DNA from 2 places in the Psychrobacillus sp. FSL K6-1267 genome. Region 1 is predicted to be linked to the other one. Evidence: a T-box and tRNA genes for the amino acid it is inferred to sense, from the RefSeq annotation. Region 1 holds a T-box; the other holds one or more tRNA genes.
What was found. The T-box of region 1 lies ahead of metG (methionine--tRNA ligase). A T-box ahead of a tRNA ligase gene usually reads a tRNA of that ligase, here a tRNA-Met.
Positions count from the first base shown of each region.

Region 2: it has a tRNA-Met gene. The T-box ahead of metG (methionine--tRNA ligase) is inferred to sense a tRNA for this amino acid. The anticodon was not compared.

Region 1 is NZ_JBBOOR010000001.1:2,239,828-2,247,480, reverse strand. Features, by position in the region: gene MHB55_RS11335 (SDR family oxidoreductase) at 1-386, shown strand, start outside; gene MHB55_RS11330 (DUF2268 domain-containing protein) at 835-1,773, shown strand; partial or broken gene MHB55_RS11325 (serine/threonine protein kinase) at 1,942-2,802, shown strand; gene MHB55_RS11320 (amidohydrolase family protein) at 3,223-4,575, shown strand; T-box leader at 4,721-4,983, shown strand; gene metG (methionine--tRNA ligase) at 5,072-6,712, shown strand; gene MHB55_RS11310 (DinB family protein) at 6,804-7,277, shown strand; gene MHB55_RS11305 (GNAT family N-acetyltransferase) at 7,648-7,653, shown strand, end outside.
Region 2 is NZ_JBBOOR010000001.1:69,687-77,339, reverse strand. Features, by position in the region: gene tilS (tRNA lysidine(34) synthetase TilS) at 1-1,176, opposite strand, end outside; gene MHB55_RS00380 (SpoIIE family protein phosphatase) at 1,239-3,611, opposite strand; tRNA gene MHB55_RS00375 (tRNA-Met) at 3,909-3,982, shown strand; tRNA gene MHB55_RS00370 (tRNA-Glu) at 3,989-4,060, shown strand; gene MHB55_RS00365 (nucleotidyltransferase domain-containing protein) at 4,127-4,858, shown strand; gene MHB55_RS00360 (NUDIX domain-containing protein) at 5,124-5,486, opposite strand; gene MHB55_RS00355 (DinB family protein) at 5,606-6,064, opposite strand; gene MHB55_RS00350 (S1 domain-containing RNA-binding protein) at 6,304-6,735, opposite strand; gene MHB55_RS00345 (FtsB family cell division protein) at 6,876-7,274, opposite strand; gene yabQ (spore cortex biosynthesis protein YabQ) at 7,286-7,653, opposite strand, start outside.

The DNA.
Region 1 (7,653 bases):
CATTTTTGCTGAGTGTCGAATTTGTCCGTCGCTTTAAGAGAGAGAGAGCGAACGGAAGAATTATAAATATGACATCAGGACAGGATTTAGGAGCAATGCCAGGAGAACTTGCTTATGCTGCCACCAAGGGTGCTATAACAGCTTTTACAAAATCATTATCTGCGGAAGTAGCACCCCTCGGAATTACAGTAAATGCAATAAACCCTGGCCCCACCGATTCAACTTGGATGACCGATGAAATAAGAGAACACCTTTTACCGAATTTTCCAATGGGCCGAATAGGTCAGCCTAGCGATGTGGCAGAGGTCGTATCCTTTATTGCTAGCGATGAGGCAGCTTGGATTACTGGTCAAGTTATTCATTCAGAGGGTGGTTTTAATCGTTGATGAGGATAGAAGAAAAATCAAAATACAATTCCAAGATTGACATACTTTGTATTTTAACCATTCTTTTAGTTTTTACAATGTTAACTAATTTCCATTGGAACGGTTATCAGTAAGTTACAATGAAGAAAATCCTACTCTGCTAATTGAAGAGAGATTAATAGGCAAGGAAACCTATAAAGTTGATTCTTCTACTAATTTAAAATAGATGATTTTAATCAACCAAGCAAATGGAAGTTAACTTGTATGTTTTACCCCTTTTACTGCCACGCCTATTTGGTTAAGGCGATATTCTACAAGAAACAATCCTAAATAAAATGGTTTGTAAGCTTTTTTGATAGTGGTAGAAGTATTTATTGCCGAGAATATATTAGTGCATAATAATCTACTACAAAATATTTCTGCCCATTAATAGTAGTAGCATAGTTACTAATGAATCTGAGGGAAAGCTATGAATAATTTGATGAAGCTTGTTATTTTAATATGTATGTTTGTAATATTTTCTGGATGCACAGAGGAAACAGTAAAACCAAATAATCCAACTCATGAGAACCCGATTTTAATGGAACATAATGGTCAGCAATTTGAAATATATACTTTCTTCGAGGAATATGAGAACTTTGTTGATAAGGCTGAAAAAGAGCCTAGTAATATAGAAGCGTTATTTAATCAAGAGGTTAAGAAGGCCTTTGCAATAAATTCTAATCACACTGTTTCTTTGTACGAAGAGATACCAGCTCCAAAGAAACTAGAACAAATAAGAGAATATCTAGAAAAATTAAAAAGTAATAAGCAGGAAATAAATAAATGGATCCAGGAAGCATTAGAGGAATCCTCAGGCAGGCTTTCTGGAGAAGATAAGACGATTTACGTATTTCCTTCCTTTGTAGAAGAGGAAGCATCCCTAAAAGACTTGGACTACGTGGCTGGTGGAACATTTGGTAAGGAACATTTTTATCTGAAGATTAACCCGTCATTCACAGAGCTGGCCTTAAAGTATACGGTTGCTCATGAATACCATCATACGGTTGCTATGGAGAGCGGAGACGCTCCCACATTACTGGAGCGATGTATATTGGAGGGGAAGGCAGATACCTTTGCCAAAATCATCTATCCACAAATGGAACCGGTTTGGCAACAGCCACTTTCTGGTTATTATGAGGAGCAGGGCTGGAAAGTTTTCAAAGAAAACTTAGAATCAGAGGAATCAGAAATTTGGGATTTCCTTTTCGTCGGTAATCATTTTAAAGGAATAGCCAAATGGACCAATTACAAAATTGGTTATGAGATCATGCGAAGTTTTTTGGAGAAAAATCATGACGTTTCTACAGAAGAATGGACCAAAATGTCTGCACAAGAAATACTAGCTAAAAGTAAGTATGTAGATTAGTTTATGAAATTCCTCTGTCTACAAACAAAAGAAAAATAAGGGTAATACTTTTTTCTAGACAATTGTTTCATAAGAGGATATTTTTTTGAGCTTTTAGAAAATCGGTATTCTTCTTGTTATGCACTCGACTTTTTATAAAGATTTGAGAGAGGAGTTACCAAATTTAATATGAGAAATGGGCAAACGGTAATATTAGACGGAGTATCTTTTCCATTAAAAGATATCCATGATTTTCGATGGATACATGATTATGGAGAGGTTTTTTGTGTGTTTGACCGACAGGATTCAGGAAATCTCTCTTTTGGGGTGATAAAAGATGGTTTAAAGAACTTCGTTAAATATGCTGGCGCCACTCCTGTAAATTACAAGGGAAAACCAGGGTAAGCAATTAATAAACTTAAAAATGCAAAAGTTGTGTACGAAGCATTAGATCATCCACATTTAGTTAAACTAGTAGAACACCGAGAGATGGAAGAAGGATATGCACTTGTGTATGAATGGTTTGATGGCCTAAATATACAAAAGAATATGGCTCATTGTCCAGCTTGTCAGAGGTTTAAGCTGCTGCCTTTAGAAGTACGAATAAAGTCTCTTTCTACTATTTTTGAGTTTCATGTACATGTAGAAAAAAGTAATTATGCAGCAATAGACTTTTATGATGGAAGTATTTTATACGATTTTCAACAGCATAAGACAAAAATATGTGATGTAGATTTGTACCATTCTAAACCATTCTATAATGAAAAAGGTAGGCTTTGGGGTTCGTCAAGGTTTATGTCACCAGAAGAGTTTAAGATGTGTGCAGAAATTGATGCACGTTCGAATGTTTTTAATATGGGTGCCATCGCTTTTTATATTTTAGGTGGTGCTCTTGACCGTTCATATAACCAGTGGGAAGCAGGAAAAGAATTATATAGTGTTGCTAGAAGGGCAGTAGAGATTGAAAAAGACAATCGTTATTCTTCAATTGTAGATTTCTTCACAGAATGGAAGTTAGTTGTAGATAAAGAGTTTTCTTTCAAGGATTAATTATATTTTATGTTTTTAATTTATTTAAAGGAAAATAAATATGTAAGCTAGAATAGTAATAAATAGTTAATTTCAAGCCCAAAATAATATTGTTCTACAAACAAAATATGCTAAGAATATTGCTGTTTTGTTATTAAATTTATTGAAAAAGAATTGATGAATGGCCTATGATAGCCAAATTATATAACAAGAAAAAATTCAGATATTGTTTATAAACACTCATACAAGGGGAAAAGAAAGAGAAGCTTCTTTTTAGGATGTACTATCTGAGATTTTAAGAAGAAGGCATTTTATTATATAGGAACAAATATTCAAATATAATGAAATGCCCATCAATCAGTTTGCCTTTGAAACCAAAGATATAAATCTTTTAATTAGATTAGAAGCTACACATATTCTGGGAGAAAAGGAAAGTGTGCCATGGAGAATTCTGTATTGTTATTAAAAAATGCAAATGTGATCGATGTTGTAACTGGTAAAACAATTTATTCTCATCTTCTTATTCAAAATGGTTTTATTACAAAGATTGTTTCTGCACATAAGCCTATTGGCTATATTCATAAAAAAGCAGTTATTTATGATTTGAAAAGAAGATTTGTTATTCCTGGTTTGATTGATATGCATGTACATATGAAAGGGGACTATGCCCCTATTTTCACTGCCTCTGGTGTTACAACAGTTAGAAACACAGGAGGTAACATCGGAGAGTTAAAAAAAATAATTAACGCATCCAGCGGGGCACCTACCCCAAGAATTATCTCAGCAGATAGAATTATTGATGGACCACCGGGGTTATGGGGAGAGAATAGTCCTTGGAACATAAATATTAATGATGCTTGTAGTGCAAGAGCTGAGGTTAAAAGACAGGTTGAAGCGGGAGCAGATTTTATCAAAGTGTATGGTTGGTTGAAAAAAGAAATGATGAAAATAGTCGTGGAGGAAGCAAAACTTCTTCATAAGGAAGTTAGCTGTGATTTAGTACATTCAATAGAGGTTACTGCCACAGAGGCAGCAAAAATGGGTATTAAATGGAACGAGCATGCTTCAGGTATTATAAAAAATATTTTTCCTAACTGGACTATGCAAGCAGACGAAAATATATGGGAGACAATTGATTGGAAAAATCCTGACATGCAAAAAATTATAGAGGTATGTAAAATACTTGTGGAAAATAAAGTAGTGCTTTGTCCGACAATGGTTTTGTATGATCAAGTAAATTTAATGAGGAATTACTGGTATCCAGAAGAAAAAATAATGAACAAACTAAAAGAGAATGCTGTGTTGATGCAACATTGGAGAAGATTTATAGAAAATACTAGCTCATTAAATTCGTTAGGCATACAACATACTTATAACAAGGCAATTACAAAGGCTTATTTCGAATTAGGTGGGACAGTGGTTGCTGGATCTGATACCCCTGCTGGTATATTTACATTTCCTGGTATGGCATTACACCGAGAGCTAGAATTATTTGTAGAAATTGGTTTATCTGAAATAGATGCATTACGAACTGCCACGATTAAAGCAGCTGAAGCACTAGATAGGCAAGATATAGGGGTTATTCAAGAAGGCACAATCGCGGATATGGTAGTACTTGAAAAAAATCCATTAAAAGACATACGTAATACGAAAGAAATTCATTTTATTATCAAAGGTGGTACCGTATATTCACAGGACGACTTGCTTGATAAGGTTCCAACAGAGGAAAACATAAAAAAATCCGTTGAGGAATTTATGAATAGTTTTCTAGATACAAATTATAAATCTAGCTAATATTAATTAAACTAAAAAGTTTTAGGAAATTGTAAATAAAATTAGTTAGACCTTTCTACGTTTCTACATACTTTAAACTTAAAACTAGAAAAATGGAAAGTAAGTGTTGATTTTTTCAAAGAAAGTCAATATAATTCTCTTAATATGAAAAGCGTTGAAGAGGAAAAGTAAAATAATGATGTTATAAAGAGAGCTTCTGACGGTGGAAATGAGGCAAACTAATTATTTGAACATGATCTCGGAGCTTCGTACTGAACGTTTTGCGACTAGTAGGATACGACAAGAGTTGACACTTGTTATCAATGTCAAAGTATAAAGGCATTCTTGCTATGTACTTATGGAGTCAAGTAGTGTGAGCTATTTGAGCATTAAGGTGGTACCACGGGATATTTAACCCTCGTCCTTATCGATTATTCGATAGGGGGGAGGTTTTTTTTATGGAATGATTTAAACGTTAGATTTTATAAAAGAGTATCTTAAATAAGGAGAGATAAAAATGAGTATTTTAATAGGGGGAGCGTGGCCGTATGCCAATGGTTCGTTACATTTGGGGCACATAGCTGCATTGTTACCAGGAGATATATTAGCTAGGTATTTTAGGTTAAAAGGAGAAGATGTATTATACGTTTCTGGGAGTGATTGTAATGGTACGCCAATTTCCATTCGCGCTAACTCTGAAGGTAGTACAACAAAAGTAATAGCAGATCGCTACCATAATGAGTTTGTTGATACCTTTAAACGTTTGGGCTTTACGTATGATATGTTTACCAGAACAGATAGCCCCAATCATCACGCTGTCGTACAAGATATTTTTTTAAAGCTATGGAAGAATGGTTATATTTACAAGAAAGAAATAGAACAAACGTATTGTGAAGTGGATAGGCAGTTTTTACCGGATCGATATGTAGAAGGAACTTGTCCGAACTGTGGAAGCAAGGCTAGAGGAGATCAATGTGACAGCTGTTCTTTAATTTTAGACCCTTTAGATTTAACAAACAGAAGCTGTAAACTCTGTGGTAATGAACCGAGTATACGAAAAACAGAACATTTTTATTTTGAACTAGGCAGCTTTCAGGAGGAACTGGAGAACTATGTGAAGGTTTCTAAGAAAAGCAATGCATGGCGAGACAATGCCGTTCAACTGACAGAGCGATATTTGAGTGAGGGCCTTAAAGATCGGGCGGCTTCAAGAGATCTTCCAAACGGAGTAAGTATTCCTATAAAAGGCTATGAGGAAAAGAAAATTTACGTGTGGATTGAAGCTGTTTCTGGATATTATTCAGCGAGTAAGGAGTGGGGATTACAAAATAATAAGGATGTACAAAGCTTTTGGGATGAAGCGACAATATCTTACTACGTTCATGGAAAGGATAACATACCTTTTCATACACTTATCTGGCCAGCAATACTAAAGGGAATCGGTCATAAAGCTCTTCCAACACATATCGTATCTAATGAATATCTAACATTGGAAAAGAAAAAAATATCTACTAGCCAAAACTGGGCAGTTTGGGCTCCTTATATTTTGGAAAAATATCATCCTGATTCTATAAGGTATTTCTTAACAATTAATGCTCCGGAAAATAGAGACACAGATTTTTCCTGGAGAGAATTTATTCATAGTCATAATGGGGAGCTATTAGGTGCATATGGCAACTTTATCAATCGTACATTAAAGTTTATAGAAAAATCATATGAAGGTCAGATACCCGAAGAAGAAATTAATGATTTAATCATAAAACAAACCGAAAGCTTGTATATTAGAATCGGCAAATTAATAGAAGAGGCTCATTTTAAAACAGCCTTAGAAACTATTTTTACCTATATTCGAGATGCTAACAAATACTTTGACGAGCAAAAACCTTGGTTACAAATTAAAGAAGAAAAGGATACAAGTAAAAATACTATAACAACTTGCGTTTATATAATTGGAAATGTCGCTCAATTGTTATTCCCGTTTTTGCCCTTTTCTAGTGAAGAAGTACGGAAGATATTGAGAATGGACAACTTCCAATGGGAGCCAGTTCATGTCAAAGGGAAAACGATAAAAAACATTACTCCTCTATTTGAAAGAATTGACACCGTGGTTATTCAAGATGAACTTGATCAATTGAATAAGAATGTCAACAATGCCTAACAAGCATATATGTTGATTCAAGTCCTTTTCCTTGAATAAGCAATTATTTTATTTAAAATTAAAAAGGAAACTATGAAGGAGGCGTATATTAATGTATCGTAAAGTAGAGGATTTTATACAGGAATGGACAATGTCGGCGGAAGGAACAGCAAATGTTTTTAAGGCTATGACAGACGATAAGCTAGATCAAGCAATAGTAAAAAATCATAACACACTTGGTTGGTTAGCTTGGCATTTAACAACAGCACCAATTTTCTTAGCAAAGTTTGCTAAGCTTGAATTACCTACAGTGGGTAATCCTAAAGAAATACCAGCATCAGCAAAAGCAATTGTGACAGCTTATGAAAATATGGCAAAATCACTTGAAAATGCAGCCTCTTCTTTAACAGACAAAGATTTAGTGGAGGGAGTTCCAGCTTTCGGTACAACGTTAGAGCGTGGGCAAATTTTACGTAAAATCGTTGACCACCAAACTCATCACCGTGGTCAAATGACCGTATTACTTCGTCAAGCTGGTTTAGAAGTTCCAGGAGTAATGGGACCAACAAAAGAACAACAAATGTAATGTAGAACCACCTTTATTAAAATAAAGGTGGTTTTTTTATGAGCATGGGGTCAATAAACCGATCTAGGTACAATTACAATAAAGAACTTCATTTTATCTTAACGGCCAGACTTTATTAGAGAAATCGACCTAACTTGTTTAAGCAGACGAAAAAGCTACTAAATTTCAAGAGTCTGAAAATTTATAATGGATAGAAAGATTATAATCTAGCTTATGCTATAATCGGAAAGTATAATCAATTTAATTTTTAACAGGGGGGCGTTCAATATGATAAATAAACTAATTAGTTTGGGATTACAAAACAAAAAAGGTGAACGTCCTATTTAAATTAGTTAAATTTAGCGTTCAACCATCAAAAAGGGGAAATTTTGTGGAA
Region 2 (7,653 bases), 2.2 Mb from region 1:
CTGAGTCTTTTGTCTAATAGTAAGCGGCAAAGATTCACCCTCTAATTGTACAAAATACTTTTCACCGGTAATTTGGTCTGTTAAATTTCTCGTCAAGTAGATGAAAAAACCTGCACCACAATCAATCCAACAATCTTCCTTCATTACAATTTCCTGACTAACTACAGGTTCCTTATGATACGGAGTAAATTGTATGTGATTGTAATGGCGTGTGAGAGTAACAGCATTTGGCAAGTTTAATACTGTGTTGCCATCATGATTATTGCAAGCTGTAAGAATGGATTCAATCATTCGATCGTTAAGTAGTATATCGGAGTTTTTGTATAGATACTCTAATAGTAGTAGAATCACTCTTCTTTGTAAAGCAATGGGAACTGTAGAAAAGCTTACAGAATCTATAACAAATCCCCCTTCCTCATTAACTGTCACAAGCTGTTCATACTTTTCATTAGCCACCTCTTGAAGATACTCTTCATCCTGAAGCTGTTTTTCTACGAAATTCATTATTCGATCGCTTACATTTGGATTTTCTTCCTTCAAGAGAGGCACTAATCGATGACGGATTCGATTTCTTGTATATGTATGTTTGTCATTGCTTGGGTCATGTCTATGAAGTTGATTTTTGTCTAAAAGATATTCTTCAATTTCTTGCTTTGTAACTCCTAAAAAAGGACGGATAATTTGTCCCCTAGAAAAAGGCCTTTTTTTAGGTATCCCGGTAATAGTGGAACTATTAGTACCTCGGATTAGAGACATTAAGACAGTTTCAATTTGATCGTCAGCATGATGCCCTAGTAAAAGCTTATCGTAACTATTGGTATTCATAACGTGATTAAAGAAGGCATACCGTTCTTCTCTACAAATTACTTGGACATTGCCCCCCTCTTCCTCCACTCTTCGCATAACCTCTAATGCTGCAGAATAGAAAGGAAGGTTTAACTGATTCGCCAACTCTTTAACGAATTCCATATCTTCTGCAGATTCCTTACCTCTTAACTGATGGTCAGTATGAACAATGCCTAACTCACAATGATAAAAGCTTTCCAATTCCTTCATCGCAAGTACAATAGCAACAGAGTCTGTTCCACCAGAACAAGCGATAAGAAGACGCTCTTCTTTCTCAATCAATCGGTATCGGTCTATATATTGCTTCACCTTCCGAACGAATGAATGCATCTTCTCATCTCTCCCTTCAATCTATCTACATAATTCTCTTCTATATAAGCATTTATACTAGTCTAGTGTACCATTTTTTCATGGAACTTAGATGCTTGTCTAGGTGAAAATATTGACCATTCCGGAACAGTATGCTTTACGTGCATAAAAATAACCGTGCGATCATCTCCTGGTAATGAGTAAGTTTCTTCTAATATTTTTACGAATTTCTCTGCGTTCATAGAAGGATCCTGTAATACTTTTTTATAATATGCCTCCTGCTTCTCTATAGTTGTATTTGCTGAAAACACCCCATCCGATAACATTAATAATATATCGCCGTCCTTAATATCGACCTTTCTCGCCTCTATCGAGAACGTAGGTAAGAAGCCGAATGGAACGTGTTTACTTTCTATTTTCCTCATCTCATTTCCTCGAATTAGATAAGTAGACATACTGCCTGCTTTCCAAGACCATAGTTCCCCCTTCTGAAGATCAATTAGTGCCAGATCAACGGTTGCGTAGCTATCAGAGTCATCCTGTAGGCTCATCATATAATGCAACGTATGCATGGTCGTTTCAGGATCCATTTTTTTGTTAAGGCATTCTCTCATAAATTGCATAACCCTTCTGCTTTCACGGTGTGCTTCTACATTGTTGCCCATTCCATCCGATAAAATAACTGCAAGTAATCCGGGATGTAAAGGAAATACAGCATGAGCATCCCCAGAATAGATTGTATTTCTACTTGAGGAAGTAAATATATCGTGGGAAATATTAAATCTAACGGATGATTTAAATGTCATTTGAATATGCTCATACGGCTGATGCACTTCTTTCATGGAGGTTATCTCAAAAGGCTCCTTCCATAGTTCATAGAGGATTGGTATGATCAATCGTTCGCCTATCATTTTGCCTCTCGACTCTACTGGCAAACAGCAGACTACCTCCATCTGTCCTACATCAATATTTAAAATGTCTATTTGATAAAACGGAATATTACATTGTTGAAATTTTTGCTTCACTTCCTCTTCATGTGATGTATATAACGATACATTATTTTCTAAGTTGTTCATAAGCTCACTCATATGATTTCCCATATCTCTCAGCTTTAGTGCGAACATTTTCTTACCGTGCTGCATTTCATATGCTAGCTGTCTTTTCGCCTCTCTTTCCTTTAACTCTTGCAATATTTGAAGTGGTTTAACGCATTTATATTGCATCTTCTTCTCCAGCTGAATTCTCGCTTTTCTTGGTTGGTCCTCCCATTGTTGTATAAGACTCGGTATTCCGTTAGATTTCTCCCCCCAACATTTTTCATAATGAAAGCAAGACTGACAAGCTGCTAATGGCTCCACTACTTCCTCGGTTGCCGATTTAGGTTCAAAACGATCCGATATAAAACGTGTGATAAAATCTACAAAATGCTGAAATTCCTGTAGCTGATGATTCACCTTCTCTGTCATCCACTTTTGCCTTCTCAAAAGGACATGAGTCGTATCTGGGTATAGCTGCTCCTTCACATCTTTAATCCACTTCGAGGGAATCATAAAAAAGATTAGTGAGGCCGCTACTAGAGAACCGATATAAACGGAATCTAATGGTAGTGTATGATCATATAAGATAAAGAAAAAAGTTGCACCTAGCATACTAAATGCTTGCCAAAGCCGGCCAAATCTTTTGTGCAAGCCTGCTAAAAAACCAGTCAAGGCATAAACGGCAATCATTCCACTGAAGCTTAAGGTGGAGATACTTAATATCGTACCTGCCAGGACTGCTACAACAGTAGAAAGCTGAACACCCCCTACCGCGGCAGCTACAGCAATTACTAAATGCGCAATAATTAACGGAACAGAGACGTAACCAACTATAAAAGAAGACATGCCAGTCAAAACTAATGCCCCTATCAATAAAGCTGATCCCATCCTTTCCATAGTCCATCTCTTATGAAGGAACTCAGGTAAAGGAAGAAATAACTGAAATAAAAAGATAGTCATGAACAAACTTAAGATTCCCTCATAGCCTATAGCTAACAAAATAGACATTGGAACGGCGCCGCCATACGATACAAATTGCCAAATCAATTGAATAAGGACAACATCTATCAGGACAAATAAAGGTATTGGGATTTTCTCTATAAACCTTTTTCCTTGAAGTGTAAAAAATACCGCTTGAAATACATGGATTAGTAATTGTCCTAGCCCAAGCGTCATACTACCCAAAAGTGCTCCTGCAAACGTCCAAGGTATAAAACGTTGAAACCTTAAATTAACCAACGCCCATATAGGTAAGAAAAATGGGACCGATGCCTCGAATAGAACAACCTGGGCTAAGAAAAAAGAAAGAACAAAGAATGTGACCATTAAAGAGATGGTGACCTTTCTTGCCTGAATATTTTCTACTACCCTTCTCCACGCAAAGCTTCTTTTTTGTTCTTGTTCGTAAATCGTTTTCATATTTGTATACCTCCCTATTCAACTCATGTTCGAAGTATACCTACTGCATTTCAAAAAGTATGTCTCTTCCTGACACTCCTCTCAAAAACTTTTCGACCTGATATACCATGATTTGAATATTAAAATATGAGGCCTACACTTAAGGTCCATACTTCTTTAAAAACCTAGTAATTTAGGTGCTTTTGCAGCCACGTAAATTGTCAGTTTTTTTTGTAGATATATTTTTTAAAATATCTTTTCAAAAAAGTATTGACACTTTGTCCAAACGCTTGTAATATGATATTTGTTCGTTAAAACGGCGGCCTAGCTCAGCTGGCTAGAGCGTACGGTTCATACCCGTGAGGTCGGGGGTTCGATCCCCTCGGCCGCCATTATACGGCCCCTTGGTCAAGCGGTTAAGACACCGCCCTTTCACGGCGGTAACACGGGTTCGAATCCCGTAGGGGTCATCTTAAAAAGAGGTTGCACAAATGCAGCCTCTTTTTTGCTATCCTTTAATAAAAGGGGGCAAGAAAGTGTTTAAGGAAAAAAACGATCCAATTGCAGTGGCTAATCACTTTATTCAGCAATATTATCCTCACTGTCAGGGTGCCATTTTGGCTGGGAGTATTGTTCGTGGAGAAGGTACTTCCACATCTGACTTGGATATTGTAATTTTTGATAATAGTATTCTTTCAGCTTTTAGAGAGTCCTTTTATGTAGAAGGGTGGCCTGTAGAAGTATTTATCCATAATTTAAGTTCCTACAAACATTACTTTGAGTTGGATTGCGAGAGGGCTAAGCCATCGCTTCCGAAGATGATAGTCGAGGGAATGGTTTTAAAGGATGATGGGTTATTATCGTCTATTCAAGGAGAAGCCCGCTTGTTATTGTCGAATGGACCGAAGGAATGGTCAAAAGCTACCATTACATTGAAGCGCTATTTTCTTACAGATGTTTTAGACGATTTTATCGGAAGTACAACCCCCGAAGAGGATATCTTTATTGTCCATACCCTCCTAGAGCTAGCTAGCGAGTTTGTGTTAAGAGTGAATCGTCAGTGGGTTGGTACTTCTAAGTGGGGATATCGCGCATTGAAGCAATTTGACGAATCGTTTGCTCATAAATTTATTGAAGTCTTCGACGCCTATTACAAGCATCGGGATAAAGTAAAAATTATCGAGCTTGTCGACGAAATACTAGAACCATTTGGTGGTCGCTTGTTTGAAGGTTTTTCATTAGGTAAATCTACCAGTAACGATCACTAACCGTTTTCCGACATAGAAAAGTACTTATTTTGTTTTGAGCCAACCAAATATAGGCCCACTATAAAGTGGGCTCAAACTGTATACATTTTCAAAGAGGTCGGAGTTTCTCTATGAGAAATTTTCTTCACAATCTGTATTCTGCACTTCTTAAAGCCCTAAAGCTCTATCTATTAATTAATGTCTCCGACATAGACCTGTGCTTTTCCTTCCTTAAAATAAGTAACTATATGTTGTCTCAAGCCTTTAGGAGAAAAATTATATTCCATTAGCTGGAAATAGGTATCCACTCTAAACCGATTTGTCCTCTATCAGGTAAAGTACTTTTTACGAAGTTTAACGGCTCGACTTTACATAAAAACATAAACTCCGTCTGATGATAATCTCCGTGTCTCCCTGCTAATTCATGGTTCTTCCCAATATATTCTCGCACAAATATTATATCTCCAATGATAATCTCTGCTCCTGCCTCTTCCCTACACTCTCTTTTGAGGGCTTCATGTAAAATTTCCCCCGGCTCTTGCCCTCCGCCCGGCAAAATATAGTAGATTTCATTATTTTCATGGAGCTTGATAACTAATATTCTCTTATCATCAATTATAATAGCCTTCGCTGAGTTTCTCTTTATCATTCATTAATCCCCCTAGCATACTTCTTTCCCAAAATTTTATTAATCTCCTAAACATTAAAAACCCGCAGACCATATATTGCTTTCAAATTGGTCTACGGGTTGCAATTTTAACTATGAATTTAACTACTATAGCCTGGTGAAATCTGTTTTTGATGATGTAGGTCGTGCTCCAGGAAGTCAGTGAAATAGTTGCGTATAGTGCTGGAATGATCCCCAATATAAAAATATTTATCCCATTCTATTTCATCAATCTTCTTAAGCTCTCCCATGATGGCTTTGCGCTGTTCTTTTGCATGAGCAATGGTTTCTTTAAATGTTTGTTCATTAGCAAGGGCTGCAGCTTTTGCATTGAAGTCTTCGAAATTTGGATACGCTTGATGTTTTTCTCCTTCTTTCATTAAAGGTAGACGTTCCTGTAACGTAAACTTGTCCCATTCCGCCATATGCATAATAATTTCATTTGGCGTCCATTTTCCTTCACGGTAAGGAGTGTTCCCTTCTTCTTCACTTAAGCTCTCAAGAGAATCCAACCACTCTAAATATTGCTGATGCGCTTTTAGTATTTCATCTTTAGTCATGCTTTGCCTCCTAAACTGATAGTTCGTAATATTTAACTACCCAATCACTCTACAATTAATCATTTTTCATTTAAGTCAATTCACATTTCCCATGAGATAAACCTACTTTAAATTACATATATATTTTACCTCATTTGTTCCAATAGTGAAAATATTTACCATACAAAAAAGGCGTTAGCAATGCTAACACCTTTCCACATCTATTAAACATTTTTTCTACCGATAAAACAGACAGCATATTATCCTCGTTTTGCGCCTCTACCACCGCGTTTAGACTCTGTTGCGCGTTTTAACGTAGACAAACGATCTTCACTATCCTTTAAGAATCTTGCCATTTTTTGCTCAAAATTCTCTTTGCTCGGACGATCACGATCGTTCGGGCGGTTATTATTGCGTGGACGCTGAGGACGTTCTGGTCTCTCTGGTCTTTCTGCTTGTGGCTTTGCTTTACGAATAGATAAGCCGATTTTGCCATCCGCTTCAACATTCATCACTTTTACTTCGACCATATCGCCTACTTTTAAATGCTCATTAATATCCTTCACATAGTTATCTGCAACTTCACTAATGTGAACTAGACCTGTTGAGCCCCCAGGAAGCTCAACGAACGCTCCGAAGTTAGTGATTCCTGTTACTTTACCTTGTACCTTGCTGCCTACTTCAATTGACATAAAAAAAATGCTCCTCCTTAGAATTTAAGCGGTTCTTTATAAATGAATTTGTATATTTTTTATACAGACCCTATCTTTTATTATAGCTAACAAAAAAAGAGTGTCAACAAGACCACTCTCTTCAAGTTAGATTTTTTATGTTATTTGTCACTTTCTTCTGGTAAGGAGAAGATAATTTCTCCTTCTTCTGAAAGGAAAAATTCTTTTCTTAATAGCTTCCCAATGTATTCATCATCGTTTAACTTAGATATTTGAATTTTAAGCATTTCTTGGTCTTCTTGCGCTTTTGCCAGTTCTTCTTCTACCTGCACCTGCTGTTCTTTTTTCTCAGCCAAGGTTTGATGACTGTTAACCAAGATGGTAACTAAAAATCCTATTACTGCTATAGAAACAATGAAGAAACTTACTAAGCGTCTCAACAACCGAACTTTTTTAGATTTAATACGAGAATCGCGACGTTGAACAGAGCGTAAATAGTCTGTATTTATAGATGCCACTTGTTTTTCGTATGGTTCTTCTTTTATTTGCCTCTGTCTCACATCGTTCTCTCCTATCTTTTCTTAGATTTCTTGTATCTTTTATTATAACTCATTTTTGGCAATTTCTGTAGGGCCAATTGCTTTATTTTTTTATATAGAATAAGAAACGGCATTAGGATAAAACGAATAATGAATAGTATTAAATGCATAATTTTTCTAAGAATCGTCAAAATGATACGAATTATAAACCAAATCGGCATTACTACTAAACGCAAAAAGATTCTTCCAGCTAGTCGAAAGACGGGCTGAAAAAATAACTGATACAGGAGAATTCCAAATACTTGAGCAAGTGGATCATAAATTCTCCATATCCCGTCGCGTACATTGAAAAGAATATAAAAGGTTGCTAGTCCCATAAGAATCCAGACTATTATTTCTA